Linked DNA regions of Thiorhodovibrio winogradskyi. The protein of the gene in region 2 interacts with the protein of the main gene of each other region in a pairwise test. Links are inferred from orthologs where the notes say so. Each region holds a gene or a part of one and is shown on either strand. Other genes may lie near its edges.

Region 1 (6,675 bases), 160 kb from region 2 along the record:
GCAAGCGTAGCAGGCCCTGATAGACCCGCCCCGGCACGCTGTCGGGATCGCGGCGTTGCTCGGCGCGTTCCCAGTCAAACAGCCCGCGGTGCAGCCAACGTGAGTCGCCGACCTTTTCCGGATCCTGGTCATAGTCGTGGTCGTTCAGGGTGGCGATTTCGTCGCCCAGGTAAATCAGTGGGATGCCGCCGATGGTGATGATGATGCCGTGAATCAGCAGAATGCGGCGAATGGCCAGCCCCAGCTCGGCCTCGTCGCCGATGGCCAGCGCATGCTCCACCCCGGTGAGGGAGGCGCAGGTTCCGGAGACGCGCGCATCGCCGGTGACCGGATCTTCCTGAAAGGGCGCGCCGCGGGCGAAGCTGCCCTGAAACCGTCCGGTGTAGAAGTCGGTCAGGAAGCGCCGGTGCGGTCCGGGGTTGAAATCGCAAGCGGCGACATCGTCATCGGCGAAGGCCCAGCCGATGTCATCATGGCAGCGCACGTAGTTGATCCAGGCGCAGCCAGGCGGAATGCCGAAGCGATGCCCCATGGCGCGTTGCAGCACACGTACATCGCGCGTGGCCAGGGCATCCCACAGCAGGGCCATGAGCTGCGGGTTGTAAGACAGCGGGCATTCATCCTTGCTGACATAACTGCGCACCTCGTCGGGATGCACGATGGCCTCGGATTTAAACACCATGGCCGGCGCGGCAATACTGACCAGGGCATTGAACGCCTGGATAATCCAATGGGCCTCGGGCAGATTCTGGGAGTTGGTGCCGAGCCGCTTCCAAATGAAGGCCACGGCGTCGAGGCGCAGAATTTCCACTCCGCGATTGGCGAGGAAGAGCATTTCCTCGAGCATGCGGTTGAAGACTTCCGGGTTCTCGTAGTTTAGATCCCACTGATAGGTGTGGAAGGTGGTCCAGATCCATTTCTTCAGCCGCGTGCGGTAGGTGAAGGCGCCCGGGTGGTCCTCGCCAAACACCTCCGGCATGTGCTGCTCGTAGAGATCCGGTAGGGTGCGGTCCGGGAACATGCGGTAGTAAGCCTGATAGCGCGCATTGCCGTTCAGTGCCTGCTGTGCCCATTCGTGGTCGTCGCTGGTGTGGTTGAAGACAAAATCCAGTGTCAGGGAAATGCCGTGGTGGCGCAATTCGGTGGCCAGGTCAGCCAGACCGTCCATGGTGCCGAGCGCTGGGTTGACCTCGCGGTAGCTGCTGACCGCGTAGCCACCGTCATTGTCGCCCTCGGGCTCCTTGAAAATGGGCATCAGGTGCAGGTAGGTGATGCCCATCTCGCTTAAGTATGGGATGCGCTCGCGCAGGGCGGCAAGATCGCCGGCAAAGAGATCCACGTAGCACATGGCCCCGACCATGCGGTTGGACTGATACCAGTGCGGATCGGCGCGACGCATGGCATCAAGCGCCTTGAGTTCGGCTGGACGCTCGATCCACATCTCGGTGGCGGAGGACAGAATGCTCTCGAGATGGTAGAAAAAGTCGTAGTAACCGCCGTAGAGCCGGAACAAATGCCGGAACAGGCGCGGAAAATGGCGCTCAAGGCGTTCAAGGTAGCCTTGCCATTCGCCAGCATCGACGGCGGATTGAAAGCGCTGCTCAAGGCGCGGGCGCAAGCGTTGCAAGGACTGATCGGCTTGCTCGGCAAGCCATTGTTCATCGATGTTTTGAGTGGTGCGATCCATGGGAATGCGTCATCAAGCGCAGCTTAATGGCCGCGCTGAAAGAGAAAAACAAATGGGGCCTCCGCGCGGCCTATGGTGTGCGGTTGCCAATCGTGATCTCGCCACGAGGGCGTTGGGCGCGGGTGGCTCCAGTGAGCGACTCAGTGCTCGGTTTCCACCACGGCACCACCGCCGTGGAGATCCTCCACAATGACCAACTTGCCCAGCGTCGGATGGCGTAGCGCGCTGATTTTAAAATGCGTATAAGCCTTCTCGAGAATCCGTGTGCTCTCATCTTTGAGGTCGCGCACAACGGCGGGTTCGGCATCGAAAATGTGCATGAAAAAATACCTAAAGCGACGTCATCAGGGTGCTAGGGATTTGGCCCCGGTGTGCAGTGTCTCGCCTTGCCGAGCCATGGCTGTGGGGTTGTCATGACAGTGTGGTTGATTGCCCGCGACCAGCTGTGTGATGGACATGATAAGTTCGTGACCCGCCGGAATCCAAATGTTTCGGGATATCCCCCGCTGCGAGTCCAGCTACAACGCGGTCATCCTGGCGCCGCTGTCCCTTGGCGGCAACCCGCGACTCGATTGGCTAGAGGGCGGGATTGGCCGCGGGGTCTCAAGGGTTGAGACAGGGCCCATGATGCTCGGCTATGATTGGGGCTTGCGCGTTCGCCTGCGTCGCTCGGTCCGATCATGATGCCGCGCTTGCGTCGCGGCGACGTGCCTGATGACATTTCAGCCCAACCTCAAGGTGCCAAACAACGATGACAATCAAGCTCTCTACCCGGGTTCAGGCGGTCAAACCTTCGGCCACTCTTGCCATCACGGCTCGCGCCAAGGCGTTGCGCGCGGCTGGTCAGGATGTGATTGGCCTTGGCGCCGGTGAGCCGGATTTTGATACCCCGGTCCATATCAAGGAGGCTGCGATCAAGGCCATTCGCGATGGCTTCACCAAGTATACGGCGGTTGATGGCACAGCCGAACTCAAGGCGGCCGTGGTGGCGAAATTTGAGCGCGAGAACGGGCTGCATTTTTCACCAGATCAGATCCTGGTCTCCTGCGGCGGCAAGCAAAGTATCTATAATTTGGCCCAGGCGGTGCTCGATCCAGGCGATGAGGCTATCATTCCAGCCCCTTACTGGGTCTCCTACCCGGACATCGTGCTGCTCGCCGGGGCCGCGCCAGTGTTCGTGAACGCGGGGGCGGAGCAGCGCTTTAAGATCACGCCCGTGCAGTTACGCGCGGCCATGACCGAGCAGACGCGGCTGGTCTTTATCAACAGCCCTTCGAACCCGACCGGCATGGCCTACAGTGCCGATGAGCTCAAGGCGCTTGGCGAGGTGCTGCGTGAGTTTCCGCGCGCGCTTATTGCCACTGATGATATGTATGAGCATATCCGCTGGGATCGCGATCAGGCCTTCGTCAATATTCTGAATGTGTGCCCGGATCTTGAACCCCGCACCTTGGTGCTCAACGGTGTCTCCAAGGCCTACTCCATGACCGGCTGGCGCATCGGTTATGCCGGTGGACCCGAGCCCATCATCAAGGCGATGAAAAAGGTCCAGTCGCAGAGCACCTCCAATCCCACATCCATTTCGCAGGTGGCGGCCCAGGCGGCACTCGAGGGTTCGCAGGAATGTATTCTGGAAATGGTCGCGGCTTTCAAGGAGCGTCATGACCTGGTGGTCGATGCCTTGAATGCCATGCCTGGTATTGAGTGCCTGCCAACCGATGGCACCTTTTATGTGTTTCCACAAGTGCAGGGGCTGATCGATGGCCTGAATTCGGTGAGTAATGATCTTGAACTGGCCGAATACCTGATCGAACAGGCTGGTATTGCCTTGGTACCGGGCTCGGCCTTCGGGCTCAATGGATGCGCGCGCATTTCCATCGCCACCAGTCGCGCGAATCTTGAGCAGGCGATGGAACGCCTGGCCAAGGTGGCTGAGTTGGCGCGGGGCGGCTGAGTCGGCGTGCTTTTGCTGCTTGAATGAGTTTGGCCTGACCTTGGAAACAGGCGCTTGATTCTCCCTGGTGCTGATGTCCCATGCCCCTTAGGTGCGCGTGGACTCTTTCGCCCGTGCCGCGTCTTCCGCCCGCGCTGTTACAGTCCCGTCTAGCAGGCGAATGCTCAGGCAATCGCCTGCCTGGATCTGATGGCGACTCCTGATGAGTTGACCCTCGCAACCGCTCACCAGCGCATAGCCGCGGCCGAGGGTAGCGAGGGGGCTGCGGGCATTCAGGGCGGCGCTAGCCGCTTGCAGGCGCTGGCGCTTGTGTTCGATGAGGCCTTGTCCGGCTGTTCGCAGGCGGCTTCGTAGCCGCTCGAGGCGATTACCCGCGCCTGCAATGGCGCGGGCCGGAGTGGCAAGGGCCAAGCGCTGTCGCAGGCGTTGCAGCCGCTGGCGGCGGCGCTCCAGATCGCGCTCAAGCATCGCGCGCAGGCGCTGTTCGAGTTGATCGAGTCGTTGTGCCTGCTGTTGCAAGCGGTTGCGGGGATGCAGCAGACGCAGATGGCGTTCGCTGTTGGTCAGGCGGCGGCGCATGTGTTGCAGCTGTGCCTGAGTTTTGGCTACCAGCCGACGCTCGAGGGCCAGCAGGCGCTCGCGCACGGCCTGTTGCGCGGGGGTGGCACATTCGGCCGCGGCGGAGGGCGTGGCGGCGCGGCGGTCAGCGGCGAGATCGGCGAGGCTAAAGTCGACTTCGTGGCCGATGCCGGTCAGCACCGGAATGGTGCAGGCGCGTATCGCGCGCACCAGGCCTTCGTCGTTAAAGGCCATGAGATCCTCGAACGAACCCCCGCCGCGCGCCAGAATCAGCAGATCGCAGTCGGCGCGTGCCTTGGCTCGCTCGAGCGCGGCGATAAGGCTTGCAGCCGCGCCTTCCCCCTGGACCTGGGCGGGATAGATCAGCAGGGGGGTGAGGGGCCAGCGCCGTCCCAGTACCGTGAGCAAATCATGCAGTGCGGCGCCGCTGGCCGAGGTGATCAGGCCAATCTGGCACGGAAAGGCCGGCAGCGCGCGTTTGCCGGCCTCATCGAACAGGCCCTCGGCGGCGAGGCGTCGTTTCAGCGCCTCGAGCGCCATGCGCAGGGCGCCTTCGCCGGCCGGTTCCGCGTGCTCGATGATCAGCTGGCATTCGCCGCGCGGCTCGTAGAAGCCGAGCCGCGCGCGCACCAGCAGTTGCTGGCCGTTGGCTGGGGTGACGGCCGCGAGCAGGCGTTTGTTGCGAAACATGACGCAACGCATTTGTGCCGCCTGATCCTTGAGGCTGAAATATAGGTGTCCAGACGCTGGGCGCGCCAGGTTTGAGACTTCACCCCGCACCCATAGCAGGGGAAAACTGCCCTGAAGCACGGCGGACAGCTCGCGGTTCAGGCGCGAGACGCTCCAGATATCGCGGCCAAAGTCAAGAGTGGGCTGTTGGTTGTCGTATGTCATGTCGCATGGGGCTGTGGTTGGTTGCGGCGAGGTCTTAGGCATGCTAAACCAGTTCTTTGCGCATTTGATGCGTTACGCGCCGGCTGTTGCAATGGTTGGCTGGAAGGAGGCGGAGGTCGTGCATGACACCAGAACAAGAGCCAGAACAAGAACAAGAGCAAGAACAGCAAGCAGGCAGTGACGCGGGTTTGGATGCGTCAGCGCTGGGGTGTCCAGCTGCGCATTCGACTCCGACTTTTCCCGCCGATGAAGCGCCCGGGCTCGAATCTGCGCCGAAAACGGAACCGGAACCAGGGCCGGAACCGGAACCGGTACCCCGGCCAATTCGGGTCCTCTTGGTCGATGATCACCTGATGGTCCGCGACGGGCTGGGGGCGCTGCTACGGCGCGATCCCGGTATTAAACTCATCGGCGTGGCCGGCGACGGCGATGAGGCGGTGCGCATGAGCAATGAACTGGAGCCGGATGTGGTGGTGCTCGACGTCTGCATGCCGGGCATGAATGGCATCGAGGCGGCCGGGCGCATTCGTGCCCTGCCAGCCGGCGTTCAGGTGATCGCGCTCTCGGCGCATGCCAATCAGCACTTCGTGCAGCAGATGGCCGCGGCTGGGGCAAGTGGCTTTGTGCAAAAAGACCAATCAGCAGAGGATTTGCTCGCCGCCATTCACCAGGTCGGGGCGGGCAAGCCGTTTTTTCCCTTGGAGCCAGATCCGATCGAGGAGGCTCCCTTCAATCGGCTCTCGACGCGCGAGCGCGCCTTGCTCGACGCCATGGCGCGCAACAGCGCGTCGCGCAATATCGCCGAGGCCATGGGCATTAGCCCCAAAACGGTCGATACCTACCGCCGGCGCATCATGAAGAAGCTGGGCTTCTCCACGCCCGAGGAACTGCTGCGCTATGCCACGGCCCTGGGGGTTAGTTCGGTAGGCTCTGTAACAAGGAATGGCGTATGACGGGCCTTAGGTCTTTGATCCTCTCCCCGCCTGCCTGGTCACTTGGCGCGTCACTCAAAGGGTCGCGAAACCAGTGAATCAGCGGCGACGCATGCACTGACCACTGAGCTTTCAATAGATTGCTGGGCTCGCTGCCCTGAAACAGCAGAAAGCCGTATTTGCCGTAATGGGGCAGCTTGCGCGCAAGTCCGGCGACGGCCGCGACCTGGTCCGCGGCCAGCCAGCCAATCGGCTGAGTCCCGTTCTCCGGCGTTGTCTTGTCAGTGGCACTGAACCCTCGCGTGAGCACTGGGCTGACGTTTGCATGACGGGTGCCGGCCACATTCACCTGGCGCCGGTCGATGGCGAGCTGAAAGTCCGGGCTGCCGGTGCCAAACCGCGGCAGAAAGCGATTCTCCCAGCCAATCAGCCAGACCGGGCCAGGCGGTAACTCGGCGATCTCGGCATCCTCGATGATCCGCCATTGTGCCTGGCCCCGCTGCCAACTCGCGGCCAGTTGCCGATACGCCTCACGCAAGGCATCCGGCGCTTGGGCGGGCAGGATGAGGGTGCCGGCCGGAGCGCCGAACAGACTGCTCAGGCGAATCGGGGTTTCGCCGCGTTCCAGC
Region 2 (8,586 bases):
TCGCGCCGGTCGACCTGTGGTTCCTCAAGCTGCGCTCGAAAACGCGGGCAGTGCATAGGGCAACATTTATCGATCAGATTATCGGCGCGGTGGTCTACCAAGTCGTTTCCGAGAATGCGCGGGTGTTGGGATTGCCGGGGCTCTATTCCTATCTACCGGGCAAGAGCAACTATCAGGCGATGCAAGACTTCGCGGCTTATGTCCGCGACTACCGGCGCCGAGTCCCTGATCCCAGGAAACGCGGATTGTTCGTGCTCCAGTCAGATTTCGAGAAGTACGGCGACAATCTTCCGGTTCACCAGGATGCTTTCATTTGGACCAAGCTAAGAGAGGTGATAGAGGTTGGTACGGATCGGGCGATTTCGGACAATGCGTGGCAATTGATTCAGTCTCTGGTCCGCCCGGTGGTTCGCGATCCAGGCGGCCTGGAGTTTTCGCGACTCCGCGGGATTCCGATGGGGACGCCCATTGTACCCATGGTGAATGTTCTCGCCGCGGCGCCGCTCGACGAGATGCTGGCGGATACGGAAGGAGCTTTTTACGCTCGGTTCAATGACGACTTCCTAATTGCGCACCCGGATCGGGATGTTGTTATAAACGCGGATGCCAAGATCAACGAACTACTCAAACCGCTTGGTGTACAGCGTAATAAAAAAAAGGACATACTCACCTACTTCAACGGCGCCGGACGGCGCTGCGAGATGGATTCGCGATTTCAAGGCTCAAGCCATATTGATTTCCTTGGCCTTTCGGTGACCTTTGCTGGCACTGTCGCGGCAGGGCCAAAACGTATCGCGCGCGTCATGACCGAGGTTTGTCGGCGACTGGATCGAACCGCGCATGCCATTCGCGACTATCACATCGATGCCAGAGCTGCGTGCCTTAGCCGGGTGACGAATCGTATGCTGACACCGGGGCATGCCTTCACGGTTCCGGGTATGGCGTCAATGTTGCGAGACACCAATGACCGAAGTCTGCTTCGGGACATCGACTACCGAATCGCCCGGAAGATCGTGCAGTGTGCGACCGAGCAGCCAGGCGTTCGCGGATTTCGACGATTGTCGATGCGGGAGTTGCGCGAAAGGCACGGATTAATGTCGCTCGTGCAGATCCGTAATGCCGCCATCCCTCGGTCAGGGTGAAACCGGTGCTAAGATAAGCGGCGAAGGGGGGCGGTTCCCGCTCTTGACCGGATCCTAACTAGAACCCTCCACAGAGGCCGTGGCTTTCGGAGGGCGTTTTTTTTGGTCCCCGCCCCCCTTCACCCGGCGTCAGCCGGCTTTCTAACCAAGTCTTTGCGTGCTGCTGGGAGCAGCCTGAGCCAATGCAAATCAAATGCTTTGCCCTTTGGTGTAAAACGTACTAGCTAAGGTTTGTTATTTGCGAGATCAAGACATTCCTCAGACCTTGCCACCGGTGGGAGCGATACTGCGTGCGACGCCGCGCGCGGGTAGGCCGGGTGCTTGATCTCGCGGCTGCTTTCGTTATCCTGTTGGAACTTGAGATGCCCTGGACGGGTCGGAAGGCGTTGATGTTCGACTGATCCGGGCTTAGATTAACAGCCTGGGATCTAAGATTCGATCTCGAAACACATGGCTCGATCCGACTTGGGCAGTCGGGATGATGTAATTTTTTCTTTCGCGCAATTTTTTTGGTGCCCATGATTGGGTGCCAGCATCCTTAAAAGCCAACGACCTTAAACCAACAACCTCAGGAGTGGTGAGAAACCATGGCGAATGAGTACACGATGATGCAAGGCGCCTCGAGCGCTGTCGCGGCGAACAAGGTGCTTAAGAACACCTATTTGCTGTTGTCTGCAACCCTGGGCTTTAGTGCGGTGATGGCGATGCTGTCGATGGCCTTGGCCATGCCGCCCTGGGTCTATATGGTGTCCGTGATTGGTGCCATGCTGTTGGGCATGTTCGTGCTCCCGCGCGCGGCTCAGTCGGCCAGTGGGGTCGGGGTGATTTTCCTGATCACCGGCATGCTGGGCTTTGGGCTTGGATCCATTCTCAGCATGTACATGGCGTTGCCGAACGGACCTGGCATTATCGCCACGGCCTTTGGTGGCACGGCGCTGATTTTCCTCGGGCTCTCAGGCTACGCGCTGACCAGCAAGCGGGATTTCAGCTTCCTGGGCGGCTTTGTGTTTGCCGGCATGATGGTGGTGCTGGTCGCCATTGTCGCCAATCTGTTCCTGAACATTCCGGCTTTGTCGCTGGCGATTTCAGGTGCCATCATCTTGCTGATGAGTGCCTTTATCCTGTTCGATACCAGCCGGATCGCCCGCGGTGAGGAAACCAACTACATCATGGCGACCTACGGCATTTATTTGTCGATTTTCAATATCTTCATCAGCCTGTTGCAGATTCTTGGCTTCATGGGCGATGACTGATGACGGTTGCCCGACCCGGCGCCAGTCTTGACCGATAATGACTGACTGAGTGCCATTGTTTGCCAGCCCCGGCTCTGATCGGGGCTTTTTTATGCCCGTGCTGTTGGGGTTCATTTCTGCAAGCTGGAGGAAGACATCATGGATCTTTTCCTGAAACTCGTGCTGGCGGCCGTGTTGATTTTGCTGCTGTTTCGCATGTGGCCCGCGTACAAGGCCTGGCAGGAGCAAGGGCGCAAGGCGCAGCAGGGCGATTGGGCGGCGGTGGTGTTACCCTTGGCCGGTGTGGCTGGGTTGGTGGTGATTCTGGTTTTGATGGTGCGATGAGGCCTGACCATCCGCTTCTTGGTTCACATCGGATTCTTGGTTTACGGACATTGCTAAAGGACATCGGCTCCGAATCGTGGAAAACTCCTTTGTTCATCTGCATCTCCATTCGGAATTTTCCCTGGTCGATGGTCTGATTCGACCCAAGGCGCTGGTGGCGGCCGCGGTGGAGGCGGGCATGCCGGCGGTGGCGGTGACGGATCTGACCAATCTGTTCTGCCTGGTGCGCTTCTACAAGGCGGCCATGGCGGCTGGCGTCAAGCCCATTGTCGGCAGTGAGTTTCGCGTCGATGATCCGGCCGACCTCGCGCATCCGCATCGGCTGGTGCTCTTGGTGCAGAATCTGACCGGCTACCGCAACCTGACCCGGCTGATTTCCCGCGCCTATCTCGAGCGCCAGGATACTGGCTTCCCGCGTATCGACCGTGCCTGGCTGGTGGAGAGCGCCGAGGGGCTGATCGCGCTCTCCGCCGGGCAGTATGGCGATGTCGGCCGGGCGCTGGTGCGCGGCCATCGCGAGCAGGCCGAGCAGCGGCTAGCGGACTGGCTTCAGCTCTTTGGTGACAGGTTTTATCTTGAGGTGATGCGCACCGGTCGGGCGGATGAGGATCTCCATATCCAAGCCTGTGTCGATCTTGCCGCCGCGCAGTCGGTGCCCGTGGTGGCGACCAACGATGTGCGCTTTCTCAAGACCGAGGACTTCGATGCCCACGAGGTCCGGGTCTGTATTCATGAGGGCCTGACCCTTGAGGATCCGCGCCGTCCGCGCGATTACAGCCCGGAGCAGTACCTGCGCACCCCGGCGGAGATGGCCGAGCTGTTCGCCGATCTGCCCGAGGCGCTGGAGAATGCGCTCGAGATCGCCAAGCGCTGCAATCTGGAGCTGGAGTTGGGCAAGAGCTATCTGCCGGACGCTCCCCTCCCGCCAGGGGCGCCCGATGGGCAGAGCGTGGATGACTTCATTGCCGAGGCCTCGCGAAAGGGGCTCGATTGGCGCCTGGTGCGTACCTTCGATGTGCAGGCGCCGGACTTCGCCGAGCACCGCCGGGTCTATGACGAACGCCTGGACATTGAGCTGAAAGTCATTTGCGACATGGGCTTTCCGGGTTATTTTCTCATCGTCGCCGACTTCATCCAGTGGGCCAAGGATCAGGGTATTCCGGTCGGCCCCGGGCGCGGCTCGGGCGCCGGTTCGCTGGTGGCCTATGCGCTCAAGATCACCGATCTCGACCCCATTGAGCACGACCTGCTGTTCGAGCGCTTTCTGAACCCCGAGCGGGTGTCCATGCCCGACTTCGATATCGACTTCTGCATGGAGCGCCGCGACGAGGTCATCGACTATGTGGCGCGCAAGTACGGTCGCGAGGCGGTGTCGCAGATCATCACCTTCGGCACCATGGCGGCCAAGGCGGTGGTGCGTGATGTCGGCCGAGTTCTAGGCCATCCCTACGGCTTTGTCGATAAAATCGCTAAAATGGTGCCTTTCGAGCTGAAAATGACGCTCGACAAGGCGCTGGTGGAAAGCGAGGAGCTCAAGGCGGCCTATGCCGAGGACGAGGCCGTCACCGCTATCATCGACATGGCGCGCAAGCTCGAGGGCCTGGCACGCAATGCCGGCAAGCACGCGGGCGGCGTGGTAATCGCGCCGACCAAGCTGACGGATTTCGCGCCGCTCTACTGCGAGCCGGGCGGGGAGAATCTGGTCACCCAGTTCGACAAGGACGATGTCGAGCAGGCCGGGCTGGTGAAGTTCGATTTCCTCGGCCTGCGCACCCTGACCATCATCGACTGGGCGCTGAAGACAGTGAACGCCCGGCGCGCGGAGCAGGGCGAGACGCCGCTCGAGATCGAGCAGATCGATGCCCATGATCAACGGGCCTTCGCGCTGTTGAAAAGCTGCGCCACCACGGCGGTGTTCCAGCTTGAATCGCGCGGCATGAAGGAGCTGATCAAAAAGCTCCAGCCTGACTGTTTCGAGGACATCACCGCCCTGGTGGCCCTGTTCCGCCCCGGCCCCTTGCAATCGGGCATGGTGGATGACTTTATCGACCGCAAGCACGGCCGTGCCGCCGTGGCCTATCCGCACTCGGACCTCGAACCTATCCTCAAGCCCACCTATGGCGTCATCCTGTATCAGGAACAGGTGATGCAGATCGCCCAGGTGCTCGCCGGCTATTCGCTCGGCGGCGCCGACCTGCTGCGCCGCGCCATGGGCAAGAAGAAGGCCGAGGAGATGGACAAGCAGCGTGCCATCTTCGAGCAGGGCGCGACCGAGCGCGGCGTGGATGCCAGGGTGGCCACGCACATTTTCGATTTGATGGAAAAGTTCGCCGGCTATGGCTTCAATAAAAGTCACTCGGCCGCCTACGCGCTGGTCAGCTACCAAACCCTGTGGCTCAAGACCCATTACCCGGCCGCCTTCATGGCCGCGGTCCTGTCCGCGGACATGGACAACACCGACAAGGTGGTCACCCTGATCGATGAATGCCGGGCGATGAAGCTGGCCGTGGACCCACCCTGCATCAATGGCTCCGAATGGCGTTTCACCATCGCCGGAGACGCGCGCGTCATCTACGGCCTGGGCGCCATCAAGGGTGTGGGCGAATCGGCCATTGAGTCGATCCTCAAGGTGCGCGATGGCCGGCCTTTTGCCGATCTCTGGGATTTCTGCCGCCGCATCGACCTCAAGCGCGTCAATCGCCGGGTGGTCGAGGCCCTGATTCGCGCCGGTGCCCTGGATAAACTCGGCAAAAACCGCGCGACCCTGTTTAACCAGCTGCCGGTGGCGCTCAAGCTGGCCGAACAGGCACATGCCAGCGCCAGCAGCGGCCAGACCGATCTGTTCGGGATGGGCGGTGGCATGGGGGACGACGGGACTGACACCGGCCCCGACCCACAGATCGCCGCCGACGAATGGCCCGAGTGGGACGAGGACGAGCGCCTACTCGGCGAGAAGGAAACCTTGGGGCTCTATCTCACTGGCCACCCCATTGATGCCTATGAGTCCGAGCTCAACGCCATGGTCTCGCGCCGCATCGTCGGTCTGCTCGAGGGCGGGCAGAGTTTTGGCTTTGGCGAGGAGGGCGGTGGTCGCGGCGAGCCGCGCACCGTCGTCGGGCTGGTGGTGGCGGTGCGCGCCAACAAAACCCAACGCGGGCGCATGGCCAGCGTCACCCTGGACGATCGCACCGGACGCATCGAGGCAACCGTCTTCTCCGAGCTGTACGAGCAGACCCGCGAGTTGCTGGTCACCGACAGCATCCTGGTGGTCTCCGGGCAAGTGGTGTTCGATCAGTTCCGCGACAGCTGGTCCCTGCGTGCCAGCAGTGTGCGCCCTCTGGCCGAGGCGCGCGCCGAACTGGCCGACCATCTGCGCCTGACCATCGATCTGGCCGAGCCCGAGCGGCATCACCAGGGCCAGAACCTGATCAATGCCCTGATCGACATCCTGCAGCAATTTCGTGGCACCGGTCTTGCCGTGCGCGTCCACTACCGACGTCCCGGCGCGACCGGCGAGCTGCGCCTGGGTGAGGATTGGCGGGTGAGCCCAAGTGACACTCTGATCAAACGCCTACGCCAGTTACTTGGGGCTGGAGGGGTGGAAATCGTCTACGAGCGCGAGCTGCGCCTGGCACCCTCGCTCAATCTAATCGACCCGGGACGAATCGAGGACGAACCCGAGTCCGAGCAGCCCGAGCCGGAGCCCAAGCCGGAACAGGAACCCAAACGGGAGCTGGCTGAGTTCCTCTAGTCGAATTTCGTCACTTGCCCGAGTTGGCTTGACAACTCGCCGCGATCACTTGGCGGGCAGGCGGTTCCTCGGCGGCCTCCCGCGTCATCCGGCGCAGAAAGGCGGCGATTTGGGCGGGGGATTCGGTGTCCAGATGAATGGCCGCGTGGTCTTCTTCCTCGCTGAGTGGGTCGTGGTGTTCCTGCTGGCGGGCCAGAATCACTGCGTCGGCATCGGAGGCGTCGTCGCCGCGCCTGAGTCTGGCAAGCACGCGCGTTTTGAGCAGATCCGGCGGTGCCTTGAGCGCGAGAATGGTGAAATCGCAACCCTGTTGCTTGGCCAGTGTGCGGAACCATTCGCGGTGCTCGGCGCGCAGAAAGGCGGCGTCGACCAGTGCGCCGCAACCAGACAGCAGAATTTGCTCGGTCAGCTCAAGCAGGCGCAAATAGGTTTGGCGCGAGGCCTGTTCGCTATAAAGACCTACGGTGCTTGAATCGCTCGGCGCGGTGGCAAAGAGGCGCTTGCGTTCAATGTCCGAGCGGATATGGATCAGCGGCAGGCGTTCGCGCAGCGCCAGGCTGAGCCAGGTCTTGCCGGAGCCTGACAGGCCGTGGGTGATGAACAGCCGGGGAGGGTGTGTGTGGGTGAACGCCTCGGCCAGACGCAAATAGTGATCGAGATGGGCGCGTGCCTGGCGTACATCCGCGGCTGCCTCGGGGTGCTGGCCCAGGCGGATGCCACACACCTTGGCCCGGACCATGGCGCGATAGACCTGATAAAAGGCCAGCAGGCGCAGACCGGGGTAATCGCCGGTGCGCTCCAAATAGGCATTGATTAGGCGCCGCTCGAGCGCGGTCTCGCCGATTTCGCGCAAATCCATGGCGAGGAAGGCCAGATCGCTGATGCAGTCGATCCAGCGCAGCTCGGGGTTGAACTCCAGCGCGTCGAAAATGGTCGGCTCGCCATCGAGCAGGGCGATGTTGCCGCGATGCAAATCACCATGGCACTCGCGAATCCAGCCCTCGGCCTTGCGCGCGGCGAACAGGGGCTCAAGCTCGCTAAAGCGCGCGCGGGTCCAATGCTCGATCTGCGCGATGCGCCGCTCGCTCTCTGGGTCAAGCGGGTTCTTGCGCAGCACCCGCACATTGGCCAGCATGGGCTGGAGAATTTTGTTTGGTTGCCCAAAGGAACTCTCGGGGGCGGCTGGGGGCAGGCCGAGGTGAAACTCGGCAATGCGCTCGGCCAGGCGGTCAATGATGTCGCGATCAATGGGCGTTTCCGTCAGCACCGCATGGCGCGGAAAACGCCGCATGCGCACGGCATACTCCAGCGCCTTCGCCTCGCCCTGAGCGTGGATGCGAATGGCCCCCGCCTGATCGCTGACGCTGACAACATCCAGGTAGAGCCCCGGGGCCAGACGGCGGTTGATGCGGACTTCCTCATGGCAGAAGTGCCGACGTTGCTCCAGGGTGGAGAAATCAAGAAAGCCCAGATTGACCGGCTTTTTCAGTTTGTAGGCATAGGCGCCGGCGAGTAGCACAAAGGAGATGTGGGTTTCGATGACATCGACCCGGCCAACCGGATGCGCATAGGCGGCAGGGTCGCGCAACGCCTCGATCAGGGACGCAAGCGACTGGCTGTTGGCAGTTTGGCGAGTGGCTGTCATGCTGGTGTGGCGTTTAGAGTTGCGCTGTTGCCGTCCCTGGCTGCTGGCCTTGGCAGTTGGCGGATCGCTAGCGGTTCGGTGCCTGCTTGATGCCGGGATGCAGCTTGACTATGATCCCGCGTCACTCGATGCTTTGCAGCCGCGTCGGTCCAGTGACTTAAGCCAAGGTTGACTGGCATTTGGCCAGCGGGCTCGCCAAAAGACCGACCGGAAGACCAACCAAGAAACCAATCAGGAGAATATCCCATGAACATTGATCGTATCGTCTTTGCCTTTGCCGGATTCATGATTTTGGTGACCCTGGCCCTGGGTAACTGGGTGTCGCCTTATTGGTACCTGTTCACGGCCTTTATCGGGCTGAATTTGCTACAGTCGGCTTTTACCGGCTTTTGTCCCTTGGCGTTGATTTTGAAAAAAATGAACAAGCCCTCGGGTGCGGCCTTTTGAGTCGCGGTGCGCGGGCGCTAGTGT

Evidence for each region. The genes of interacting proteins can lie anywhere in the genome.
Region 1: the proteins of dnaE (region 2) and Thiowin_RS12920 interact in binary tests that used the Escherichia coli proteins (3 or more experiments, as listed by UniProt). The link is inferred for Thiorhodovibrio winogradskyi from one-to-one orthologs.

What each region holds. Positions count from the first base shown.
Region 1 is NZ_CP121472.1:2,854,592-2,861,266, reverse strand. Bases 1,664-4,539 are described here. They hold Thiowin_RS12920 (pyridoxal phosphate-dependent aminotransferase), read left to right. Parts: upstream 1,664-2,438; coding sequence 2,439-3,641; downstream 3,642-4,539. Other genes in these bases: xseA (exodeoxyribonuclease VII large subunit), read right to left, coding at 3,729-4,539; Thiowin_RS12925 (hypothetical protein), read left to right, coding at 2,174-2,371; Thiowin_RS12930 (hypothetical protein), read right to left, coding at 1,828-2,007; Thiowin_RS12935 (amylosucrase), read right to left, coding at 1,664-1,687. In the rest of the region: more of Thiowin_RS12935, read right to left, coding at 1-1,663; more of xseA, read right to left, coding at 4,540-5,114; Thiowin_RS12910 (response regulator), read left to right, coding at 5,468-6,067; Thiowin_RS12905 (M1 family metallopeptidase), read right to left, coding at 6,030-6,675. UniProt on the Escherichia coli protein: Shows aminotransferase activity with methionine and histidine as substrates, and to a lesser extent also with phenylalanine.
Region 2 is NZ_CP121472.1:3,012,799-3,021,384, reverse strand. Bases 2,421-6,670 are described here. They hold dnaE (DNA polymerase III subunit alpha), read left to right. Parts: upstream 2,421-2,795; coding sequence 2,796-6,470; downstream 6,471-6,670. Other genes in these bases: Thiowin_RS13655 (bifunctional aminoglycoside phosphotransferase/ATP-binding protein), read right to left, coding at 6,481-6,670; Thiowin_RS13665 (hypothetical protein), read left to right, coding at 2,534-2,719. In the rest of the region: Thiowin_RS13675 (RNA-dependent RNA polymerase family protein), read left to right, coding at 1-1,142; Thiowin_RS13670 (Bax inhibitor-1/YccA family protein), read left to right, coding at 1,730-2,395; more of Thiowin_RS13655, read right to left, coding at 6,671-8,115; Thiowin_RS13650 (YgaP family membrane protein), read left to right, coding at 8,362-8,562; Thiowin_RS13645 (DUF2934 domain-containing protein), read right to left, coding at 8,580-8,586. UniProt on the Escherichia coli protein: DNA polymerase III is a complex, multichain enzyme responsible for most of the replicative synthesis in bacteria. This DNA polymerase also exhibits 3' to 5' exonuclease activity. The alpha chain is the DNA polymerase catalytic subunit.